Regions from separate parts of the Streptomyces sp. NPDC002884 genome, predicted to be linked through region 2. Evidence: riboswitches for the same ligand, from Rfam matches in the RefSeq annotation. Region 2 holds a riboswitch; each other region holds the start of a gene.
What was found. A riboswitch is a leader RNA that binds a small molecule or an ion and turns the genes downstream of it on or off. The one in region 2 is predicted to bind cobalamin.
Positions count from the first base shown of each region.

Region 1 (3,264 bases), 250 kb from region 2:
CACCGGCCAGGATCGGCGGGCGGACGTAGCGGGTGCCGTAGGACTGCACCCAGCCGTGCTCCGTGGCCAGGTATCCGGTGAGCTGTTCGGCGAAGTACTGGACCATGTCGTTGCGTTCGGCCTCGCCGTGCACGAGGACGTCCAGGCCGGCCTTCTCCTGGAAGGAGACGACCTCCTGGATCTCGGCCTTGATGCGCTCCTCGTAGCCGCCGGTGTCGATGCGGCCGGCCCGCAGGTCGGCGCGGGCGGTGCGCAGTTCGCCGGTCTGCGGGAAGGAGCCGATGGTGGTGGTCGGCAGCAGGGGCAGGCCGAGGTGGGCGCGCTGGGCCGCGGCCCGCTCGGCGTACGGCTGGGAGCGGCGGGCGTCGGTGTCCCCGACCGCGGCGGCGCGGGCGCGGACGGCCGGGTCGTGGGTGAGGGGGGATACGGTCCGGGCGGCGAGATCGGCCCGGTTCGCGGCCAGTTCGCCCGTGATCGCGTCGGTGCCGAGGGACAGGCCCTCGGCGAGGGCGACGATCTCGGCGGTCTTCTGGCGGGCGAAGGCCAGCCAGCGCCGGGTCTGCGGCGCGATGTCCTGCTCCAGGGCCGTGTCGAGGGGCACGTGGAGCAGGGAGCAGGAGGCGGCCACGTCGACCCGGTCGGCCAGCCCGAGCAGGGTGCCGAGGGTGGCGAGGGACTTCTCCAGATCGTTGATCCACACGTTGCGGCCGTTGACGACGCCGGCGATCAGCCGCTTGCCCGGCAGACCGCCCACGGCGGCGAGGGCGTCGAGGTTGGCGGCCGCGGCGTCGGTGAAGTCCAGGGCGAGTCCGTCGACGGGAGCCTTGGCCAGGACCGGCAGGGCGTCGCCGAGCCGGTCGAAGTAGGAGGCGACCAGGAGCCGGGGCCGGTCGGTGAGCGCCCCGAGTGCACGGTAGGCGCGGGCGGCGGCGTCCAGTTCGGCCGGGGTGCGGTCCTGGACGAGGGCGGGCTCGTCCAGCTGTACCCACCCGGCGCCGGCCGCGCGCAGGTCGGCGAGGACCTCGGCGTACACCGGCAGCAGGCGGTCGAGCAGGGTGAGCGGCTCGAAGTCCGCGGGCACGCCCGGGGCGGGCTTGGCGAGCAGCAGGTAGGTGACCGGGCCGACCAGCACCGGGCGGGCGTCCAGCCCGAGGGCGAGGGCTTCCCGGAGCTCGGCGACCTGCTTGGCCGGATCGGCCGTGAAGACCGTGTCCGGGCCCAACTCGGGCACCAGATAGTGGTAGTTGGTGTCGAACCACTTCGTCATCTCGAGCGGTGCGACGTCCTGGGTGCCGCGTGCCATGGCGAAGTAGCCGTTCAGCGGGTCGGCGGCGACGGCGTCGCGGTGGCGTCCGGGGATCGCGCCGACCATGACGGTGGTGTCCAGGACGTGGTCGTAGTACGAGAAGTCGCCGGTCGGGACCTCGTCGATGCCGGCGTCGGCGAGCTGCCGCCAGTTGGCGGCGCGCAGTTCGGCGGCGGTGGTGCGGAGGGCGTCGGCGCCGACGCGGCCCTTCCAGTAGCCCTCGATGGCCTTCTTCAGTTCCCGGTTCGGGCCCTGACGGGGGTAGCCGTACACGGTGGCCCGTGCCGCCGCGGCTGCGGACTTCGCTGTCACGGAAATCTCCTTCGCGAGATATCTCCCTGGAATCCCGGGACGGGACGCGAGCGCGAAGGGGTGACGGACCGGACGGATCCGACCTCGCGCGGCACAGCGCGGTCGTCCGCCTGATATGTACGCCGACCCGCCCACGAGGTCACCGGGATCTCCGCGCACGAGTGGTTCGTGCGTGGGCAACGGGCAGGTCTTCGGACTCACGGGCACGTCTCGTCGTACGGAGTTCGTACGAGACGGGACACCTACTGACCGTCGCTTCCCAGACCCTGTTCGTGGGTCCAGTGCGTATGACGGCGGTCGTTCCCGTTCACCGCTGCGGGGCAGTCCCGGATTCCCACCGGGTTCCCTCTTGCGACGCATCCCGCCTGGCGGACGGGGCGAACCAGCTGCGCCCGCCAGCCTACGGGGCGGCTCTGCGGCGCGGCGGATCCCGCCCGGCATTCGGGTGGTGAGGTGGAACACGCGTTCGGCATGCTTGGAATACGCCGGGAGCGGGAAACGCCCCGCTCGCGCCAGGACGCTCAGCCTTGGCCGTACACGTGGAATCCCCGGCCGCTCTTGCGGCCCAGCCGCCCCGCTTCCACCATCCGTCGCAGCAGTGGGGGTGGTGCGTAGAGCGGTTCCCTGAACTCGTCGTACAGGGACTCGGCGATGGCGGCGACGGTGTCCGGGCCGATCAGGTCCGCGTGCCGCGACGCCCCTCGGCCGGCCGTTGCGGATCGACCAGAACAGCACCACGTTCGTGCCGTACCCGGTACTTCGTGTCGAGTGAGCCGACGCTGTACCGCCCTCAGGCCGGATCAGCCGTGTGACGTGATGCCGGTTCGGGGTTCAGGGCCTGCTCGGTGGTGGGGTGACAGGCGAGGAGGACGTCGACGCCGACCAGCCGCAGGACGTGCAGGACGGGCTCCTGCGCGGCGGCGATGCGCAGCCAGCCGCCGTGCGCGCCGCTCACCTGCCGGTGCGCGGCGAGGAAGACGTTGATGCCGCTTGGAGTCCATGAAGGTGACGCCGGCGAGGTCCGCCACGACCCGCAGGGGAGGCACCGCGCCGTCCTCGCACAGCAGGGCTTCGCTGAGGACGTCCTTGACGTCGTGGTCGATCTCGCCCCGCACGGTCAGGACTCGCACGCCGTCGACCACGCGATGCGCGACGGACAGGCTGCCTCGCCGGTCCGCGTTCTCGATGTCGCTCACCGTCTCCTCGACTGTGTTCGGGCCGGCCCCGGGTCCGGGCGTGCGCCGAAGATTCTGCCCCACCACCGCGGCGGCATGCACCCCGCGGCTGTGCCGAACGGCACCCCCGTGGCATGCATGGCGCGATCGCGGGTACCGGCGCACGTGAACGGGGGAGTGAGGGCGAGAAACGTGGAGGAATCCCAGTCCGGCGGTGACGGCCGTAACGGGCCGAACGGGCATCTGGTGCGCGCGGGCTTCGCCCTGGGCGCGGACGACGGCTGCATCGCGGACGCCCGCCATCACGCCATCGCCTTCCTCGACCGGGCCCATGCCCACCATCGCCTGCCCGTGCCAGCCCGCGCGAGGGACCTCACCCAGCTCGTGGTCAGCGAACTGGTCACCAACGCCCGCAAGTACGCCCCCGGGCCCGTCCTGATGGAACTGCGCCTCACCGCCCACGCGGTGGAG
Region 1 covers NZ_JBEOVB010000003.1:379,396-382,659, reverse strand. Annotated here, with positions in the region: gene metE (5-methyltetrahydropteroyltriglutamate--homocysteine S-methyltransferase) at 1-1,618, opposite strand, end outside; cobalamin riboswitch at 1,784-2,020, opposite strand; partial or broken gene ABT070_RS09060 (3-hydroxyacyl-CoA dehydrogenase family protein) at 2,140-2,319, opposite strand; partial or broken gene ABT070_RS09055 (STAS domain-containing protein) at 2,409-2,814, opposite strand; gene ABT070_RS09050 (ATP-binding protein) at 2,932-3,264, shown strand, end outside.
Region 1: linked by a shared signal. The riboswitch ahead of metE (5-methyltetrahydropteroyltriglutamate--homocysteine S-methyltransferase) and the one ahead of ABT070_RS07985 (CbtB domain-containing protein) in region 2 are both predicted to bind cobalamin.

Region 2 (3,264 bases):
GAACGGGCCCCCGTCGCTCCCGGACGGCAGGCCGTAGAGGTGCAGCTCCCCGTCCCAGATCAGGGTCGGCCACATGACGGACGGGTCCCGCTGCCGGAAGTGGAAGACCTGCTGCTGGGTCACCCGCAGCGGTGGCAGGGCGACGGGCAGTCCGAGCTCGGGCAGCCACGCGCCGGCCGCGACCACCACCGTGTCGGCGACGATCTCGCGGCCGTCGTCGGTGTGCAGCCGCGCCTTCCCGCTCCCCCGGACGTCGATGCCGGTGACGCGGGTGCCGATGATCGCCCGCGCCCCGTGCTCGATCGCCCGCCGTACGCAGGCCCCGACGGTCTCGTCGGCGTGGACCACGCCCGCGTCGGGGTGGTGGAGCACCGGACCGGTGATGCGGATGTACGGCCAGCGCTCCGCGGCGGCTTCCGCGCCGAGGAGTTCGTGCGGCACTCCGGCCGCGGCGAGGAGACCGGCGATCACCTTCGGGTCGTGGTCCTCGCCCATGTCGAGCCCACCGGTCGTGCGCAGCAAGGGGGTCGAGCTGTCGTCCTCCAGCTCCCGCCACTGCTCGTACGCCTGTCCGGTCAGCCGTACGTAGAAGGGGTCGGCGTACGCCCTCCGGAAGATCCGTGAGCTCCCGTGCGAGCTGCCGTGCCGGTGGCCGACGTCGTACGCCTCGACGAGCGTGACCTCGTGGCCCCTGCGGGCCAGTTGCCAGGCGGTGGCCGCGCCCATGAGTCCGGCGCCGACTACGGCGATCACAGTCCCTCCCCGGGGATCCGGCCGGTGCCCACGAGCGGAACGCGGGCCATGCCGGCGGACTCGATCGTACGGGCGACCGGGTCCTCGGATGTCAGGAGGACCGGGACCCCCGACGCGACGGGGTCGGCGGCGAGCGGCGCGAACCGGCGGGGAGTGACGGCGAGGCCGGGGGCGGCTGCCGTGTACCGGCGGGAGTGACGGCGGGGCCGGAGGCAGTTGCCGTGTACCGGCGGCCGGTCGGATGTTCGTCCCGGCAGTTTCACCGGCCGCCGGTCCGGCGGGCTCGCGAACGCGGGAGGGCCCCCGGAACGGTTCCGTGGGCCCTCTCGTCGGGTCGTGATGCCGGTCAGGTCACTGCGGGGCGGCCACCGGCGTGCCCGCGGTCACCGTGGCGGGCTTGGGGTGCAGCAGCCGTTCGGCCAGTTCGCCGAAGACGAGGCCGAAGCCCGCCCAGAGCGTGAGCTGCATGGCGAGGGCGGACAGGCGGAACCGCCACAGCAGGGTCGCGGGGAAGTCGCTCGGCACCTCGTTGACGGTCGGCAGGAACTCGTAGGCCAGCCCGATGACGAGCACGAAGCCGAGGACGGCTGCGACGGTGGCGTTCCAGGTGCCCAGCCTCGGTGCGAGCCGCTTGCCCAGGATCACCGCGGCGACCGCGAGCAGCACGCCGAGCACCATCATCAGGAAGTACAGGGTGGTCCGCTTGCCGATGGTGTCGCCGTCGCCGACCGCGGGCGGATTGGCCGGGTACTTCAGGAACGGCACGACGTACACGGCGAGCAGGGCGGTCCCCGACAGCAGAAGGGCCGTGGCCCGCGGGGTGAACCGGCCGACGCGGCCGAGGGCGAAGCAGAAGGCGAGGGCGGCGATGCCGCCGAAGGCCACCCCGTAGATCAGCACGCCGGTGGCGAGGCCGGCGGTGGACTGGAGGCTGCGGGAGACGAGTTCCACCTCGTGGTGCTCGTGGCCCGCGGCATGGGACTCCTCGAAGCCGATCGCGCTGTCGACGTTCGGCTCACCGAGGAAGTAGGCGACGATCAGGGCGAGCACGCCGGCGCCGAGGCCGGCGAGCATGCCCCGCACGAGCAGGTTTCTTACCGTTGCGGAGTTCATGGGTGTGCTGGGGTTCCCCTCGGGTCAGTGGCAGGGGAAGCCGAGCAGGTGGCGGGCGTCGTGCACCCACTCGTGAACGTCCTCGCCGGAGACGACGGCGGTCGCGCCTTGCTCCGCGCCGACGAAGTAGAGCAGGACCAGCATCAGGACGCCGAAGAAGACGGCCCAGGGGGCGATGTCCTTCAGCGGCAACTTGGCGGGTACGACGGGCGTGCTGGTAGTCGGCTGGGCGACATGCTGCGCCATGGCAAGACCTCCTCTGGGAGTTCGCGTCCCATCTCGGTGGTGCACATGACGACGGCCACGGGTCTGACTCGCGGTGCGCCCCTTCGGGGTACACCGTCCACAGTGGCGCGACCGTGCCGGATTCTCACCGGCTTCCGTCTCGCCGTCGTCAAATATCAGAGCGACGGTACCGCGTGTCGGGCCGCTGGCCAATACCGCCCCACCTGGCGTGATTGCCCTCTCCACGGCCAAGTGGCCCGGATCACCGCCCCGGTTGCGGTCACCGGGCCGCCTCCGTGGCCATATCGGGCCCGGGAAGCCGGAGTTCACGCTCGCCGAGCGGGGTGAAGAAACGCTCCACATCGGCCGCCGTGACCTCGGCGAGAGTGGCCGGCGACCAACGCGGGTCGCGGTCCTTGTCGATGACCTGGGCCCTGATGCCCTCGACCAGGTCGGGCGTGGTCAGGGCCGCGCAGGAGACGCGGTACTCCTGCTCCAGCACCCGCTCCAGCACGCCGAGCCGCCCGGCGCGGCGCACGGCGGCCAGGGTGACCTTGAGCGCGGTGGGCGACTTGGCCAGCAGGGTCTCCGCGGTCTCCTTCGCCGCCGGGTCGCCGTGGGCGAACAGCCGTCGGACGATCTCCTCGACGGTGTCGGCCGCGCAGCAGCTGTCGATCCACGCCCGGTGGCCCGCCAGCTCCCCGGCCGGCAAGGGCCGTACATGACGGTCCAGGGCTGCCTGGACGGGCAGACCGGAGAGGTCGTCGACGAACCGACGGAGCGACACGGACGGTACGTAGTGGTCGGCGAGCCCGCACAGCACCGCGTCCCCGGCGCCGATCCGGGCGCCCGTCAGGGCGAGATGGGTGCCCAGTGCGCCCGGGGCGCGGGCGAGCAGGTGAGTGCCGCCGACGTCCGGCACGAAACCGATGCCGGTCTCGGGCATCGCGATCCTCGACCGCTCGGTGACCACCCGGACACCGCCGTGCGCGGAGACGCCGACCCCGCCGCCCATCACGATGCCGTCCATCACGGCGACGTAGGGCTTGGGGTAGCGGGCGATGCGGGCGTTGAGGCGGTACTCGTCGCGCCAGAAGGCGGCCGAGGCGGCGCCGTCGGCGTCGCGGGCGTCGTCGTGGACGGCGCGGATGTCGCCGCCCGCGCACAGCCCGC
Region 2 covers NZ_JBEOVB010000003.1:133,955-137,218, forward strand. Annotated here, with positions in the region: gene solA (N-methyl-L-tryptophan oxidase) at 1-753, opposite strand, end outside; gene ABT070_RS07980 (CbtA family protein) at 1,105-1,866, opposite strand; gene ABT070_RS07985 (CbtB domain-containing protein) at 1,891-2,112, opposite strand; cobalamin riboswitch at 2,148-2,301, opposite strand; gene ABT070_RS07990 (enoyl-CoA hydratase/isomerase family protein) at 2,372-3,264, opposite strand, start outside.

Region 3 (3,264 bases), on a different contig from region 2:
TCCACCTCGTCCTCGATGTGTTCGCCGAGGATCTGGAAACCGCCGCAGACACCGAGGACGGGCCGCTGCTCGGCGACCCGGCGGAGGACGGCCTGCGCGAGCCCCCGCTCCCGCAGCCACTCCAGGGCGCGCACGGTCCCCCGGGTCCCCGGAATCACCACCAGGTCGGCGTCGGCCAGCTCCTCGGGCCGGTCCACGAACCGCACGACGACGCCGGGTTCGGCGGCCAGCGCGTCCACGTCCGTGAAGTTGGACATGAGGGGGACGGCGCACACGGCGACCCGCAGCACGTCCTCGCCGACGGGCGGGGCGGTGTTCGACTCCCGCACGGTTCCCCGCAGCGAGACCCTCAGCCCGTCCTCCTCGTCGATCCCGAGCCCGTGCCGGAACGGCAGCACGCCGTACGTCCGCCGCCCGGTGAGCCCGTGCAGCATGTCCAGGCCCGGCTCCAGCAGGGAGACGTCCCCCCGGAACTTGTTGACCAGGAACCCGGCGACCAGCTCCTGGTCCTTCGGCGAGAGCAGGGCGACGGTGCCGAAGAAGGAGGCGAAGACACCGCCGCGGTCGATGTCGCCGACGACGAGCACGGGCAGCCGCGCGCCCCGCGCGATCCCCATGTTCACGATGTCGGTCCGCCGCAGATTGATCTCGGCCGGACTGCCCGCCCCCTCACAGATCACCGCGTCATACGTGCCCCGCAACTCGGCGAGGCAGTCGAGAACGGTTCCGAGGAGTTTCTGCTGCCGTCCCCCGTGATAGCCACGGGCACTCATCTCGCCCACCGGCTTGCCGAGCAGCACGACCTGGCTGCTCTGTTCACCGCCCGGCTTGAGCAGCACGGGGTTCATCAGCGCGGTCGGCTCCACCCGGCAGGCCTGGGCCTGCATGGCCTGGGCCCGCCCGATCTCGGCGCCCTCCGTCGTCACGAACGAGTTGAGGGACATGTTCTGTGCCTTGAAGGGCGCGACCTTCACCCCCTGCCGCACCAGCCACCGGCAGATCCCGGCCGTGACGACGCTCTTGCCGGCGTCGGAGGTGGTGCCGGCGACGAGGAGTCCCCCGCTCATGAAGTACGCCCCTTCGGCCGGTTGCTCCGGTTGCTCTGGTTCCTCGCGACGAAGCTCGTGGCGACGGCGCGCGCGGCGACGGTCACGCCGAGCGCGAGCAGACCGACGCGGCGGGAGAGCCACGCGGCACGTTCGATGTCCCGGGCGACGACGGGCCGCCCGGCCGCGCCGTTCAGCACGGGCCGGTGCTCGACCCGCCCGGCGTACGACAGGGTGCCGCCCAGCCGCACCCCGAGGGCGCCCGCGAACGAGGCCTCCACCGGACCGGCGTTGGGGCTCGGATGCTTGCGGGCGTCGGCCCGCCAGGCCCGCAGGGCGCCCCGGGGATCGTCCCCCGCGACGGCGGCGAGCGCGGCGGTCAGCCGGGCTCCCGGCCAGCCGGCGACGTCGTCGAGGCGCGCGGCGGCCCAGCCGTACCGCAGATACCTCGGCGACCGGTGACCGACCATGGCGTCCAGGGTGTTGACGGCCCGGAACCCGACCAGGCCCGGCACCCCGCCCACGGCACCCCACACCAGTGCCCCCACGACGGCGTCGGAGGTGTTCTCGGCGACGGACTCCACGACGGCCCGGGCGATCCCGTCGGCGTCCAGCGCGTGCGGATCCCGCCCGCACAGATGCGGCAGCCGCTCCCGGGCGGCCTCGATGTCCCCCGCTTCGAGCGCCCGCCCGATGACCCGGGCCTCCCGGACCAGGGAACTGCCCCCGATCACGGCCCAGGTGGCGGCGGAGACCAGAGCGACGGAAGCGGCGGGGGAACGGCGTACGGCCTGTTCGGCGACGGCTCCCAGGGCCACGACCCCGCCCGCGCACACGACGGCGTGGAGGGCGCCCTGTCCCCGGTGGTCCCGCCACAGCAGTCGCTCGACGGCACCGGCGGCCCGCCCGAACGCGGCGACCGGATGCCCTCGGCGCGGATCGCCGAGCAGCAGGTCGCCCAGAAGGCCGGTGGCGGCGCCGTACGCGTAGAGGCGATCGGCACGCATCGGCTCAGCCGGCCGTGGGGTCGGGGAGCGACCTGGTGGTGTACCTCAACGGCCGAGCGAGCATGGCGATATGTCCTCACTCAGGGTGTCCACGCCCTGGTTCGACGAGACCGGCGGCGAGAGTTCCTGGCTCCCGGGGGTTTCTACCCCGGTGACAGTGGCGGGACCGCGCCGGATTCACACCGGCTTCCTCTTCTGCCGCCGTACATGGCTCGGGCAGTCCACCACGGCCCGCAAGACCCGTCAACTTGCTGTTGACCTGCGAGGCTGGAGTGTGCAGAACCCCACACAGGACCGGTCGGCGTGGCCACGAACGCCGAGGGGTGCGGGACGGTGATCCGTCCCGCACCCCTCGGGTGTTCGGATGGTGCGTCAGGCGACGATCAGTGAGATCCCGTACGCCACCGCCGCCGCGCAGGCCGCGAAGCAGGCGTACGCGCCGGTCACCGCGAGGGTGGCCGAGTCGCCCTGCGCCGTGGCGCGTTCCTGCCGCGACAGGCCCATGATCCCGAGGGTGAACAGGGCGACGAGGCCTACGGTGATCACGAGGCTGACACCGAAGACGGAGCCCAGGGCTGCCCAGTCGATCTTCATGCTGCTTCTCTTCCTTCGTACCGGGTGCGCGGGCTCAGACGGCCGCGGCCGGGGGAGCGGCGGGGGTCGCGGGCTCTGTGGCCGGGGCGGGGATCGTGGCCGTCAGGTCCGTCGTGCGGCCGGCCGTGAGGTCCTCGGCCAGGGTGCCCGTGGGCGGCGGGGTGACGGCGGCGATCGCCGTCGTGACGACGCCCGCGGGCTCCTCGGGCTCGTTGACGTTCGAGGCGTCGACGACCTCGCGCCGGGAGACCTTCCAGATGGCCGCGCTGGAGGCGATCAGGAAGACCGCCACGAGGGCCGTGCCCCAGTCGCCCAGACCGGTGACGGCCTCGGCGAGCGCGCCCACCAGGGCCGCGGCCGGGAGCGTCAGGCCCCATGCGACGAACATCCGGGTCGCCGTCGACCAGCGGACCACCCCGCCCTTGCGGCCCAGTCCGGCGCCCATCACGGCACCGGAGACCGAGTGGGTGGTGGAGAGGGAGAAGCCGAGGTGCGAGGAGGCCAGGATGACCGTGGCCGCGCTGGTCTGGGCGGCGAAGCCCTGCTGCGGCTGGAGGTCGGTCAGGCCCTTGCCCATGGTGCGGATGATCCGCCAGCCGCCGAGGTAGGTGCCGAGC
Region 3 covers NZ_JBEOVB010000015.1:149,902-153,165, forward strand. Annotated here, with positions in the region: gene ABT070_RS27555 (cobyric acid synthase) at 1-1,067, opposite strand, end outside; gene ABT070_RS27560 (cobalamin biosynthesis protein) at 1,064-2,053, opposite strand; cobalamin riboswitch at 2,152-2,304, opposite strand; gene ABT070_RS27565 (hypothetical protein) at 2,426-2,647, opposite strand; gene ABT070_RS27570 (inorganic phosphate transporter) at 2,682-3,264, opposite strand, start outside.
Region 3: linked by a shared signal. The riboswitch ahead of ABT070_RS27560 (cobalamin biosynthesis protein) and the one ahead of ABT070_RS07985 (CbtB domain-containing protein) in region 2 are both predicted to bind cobalamin.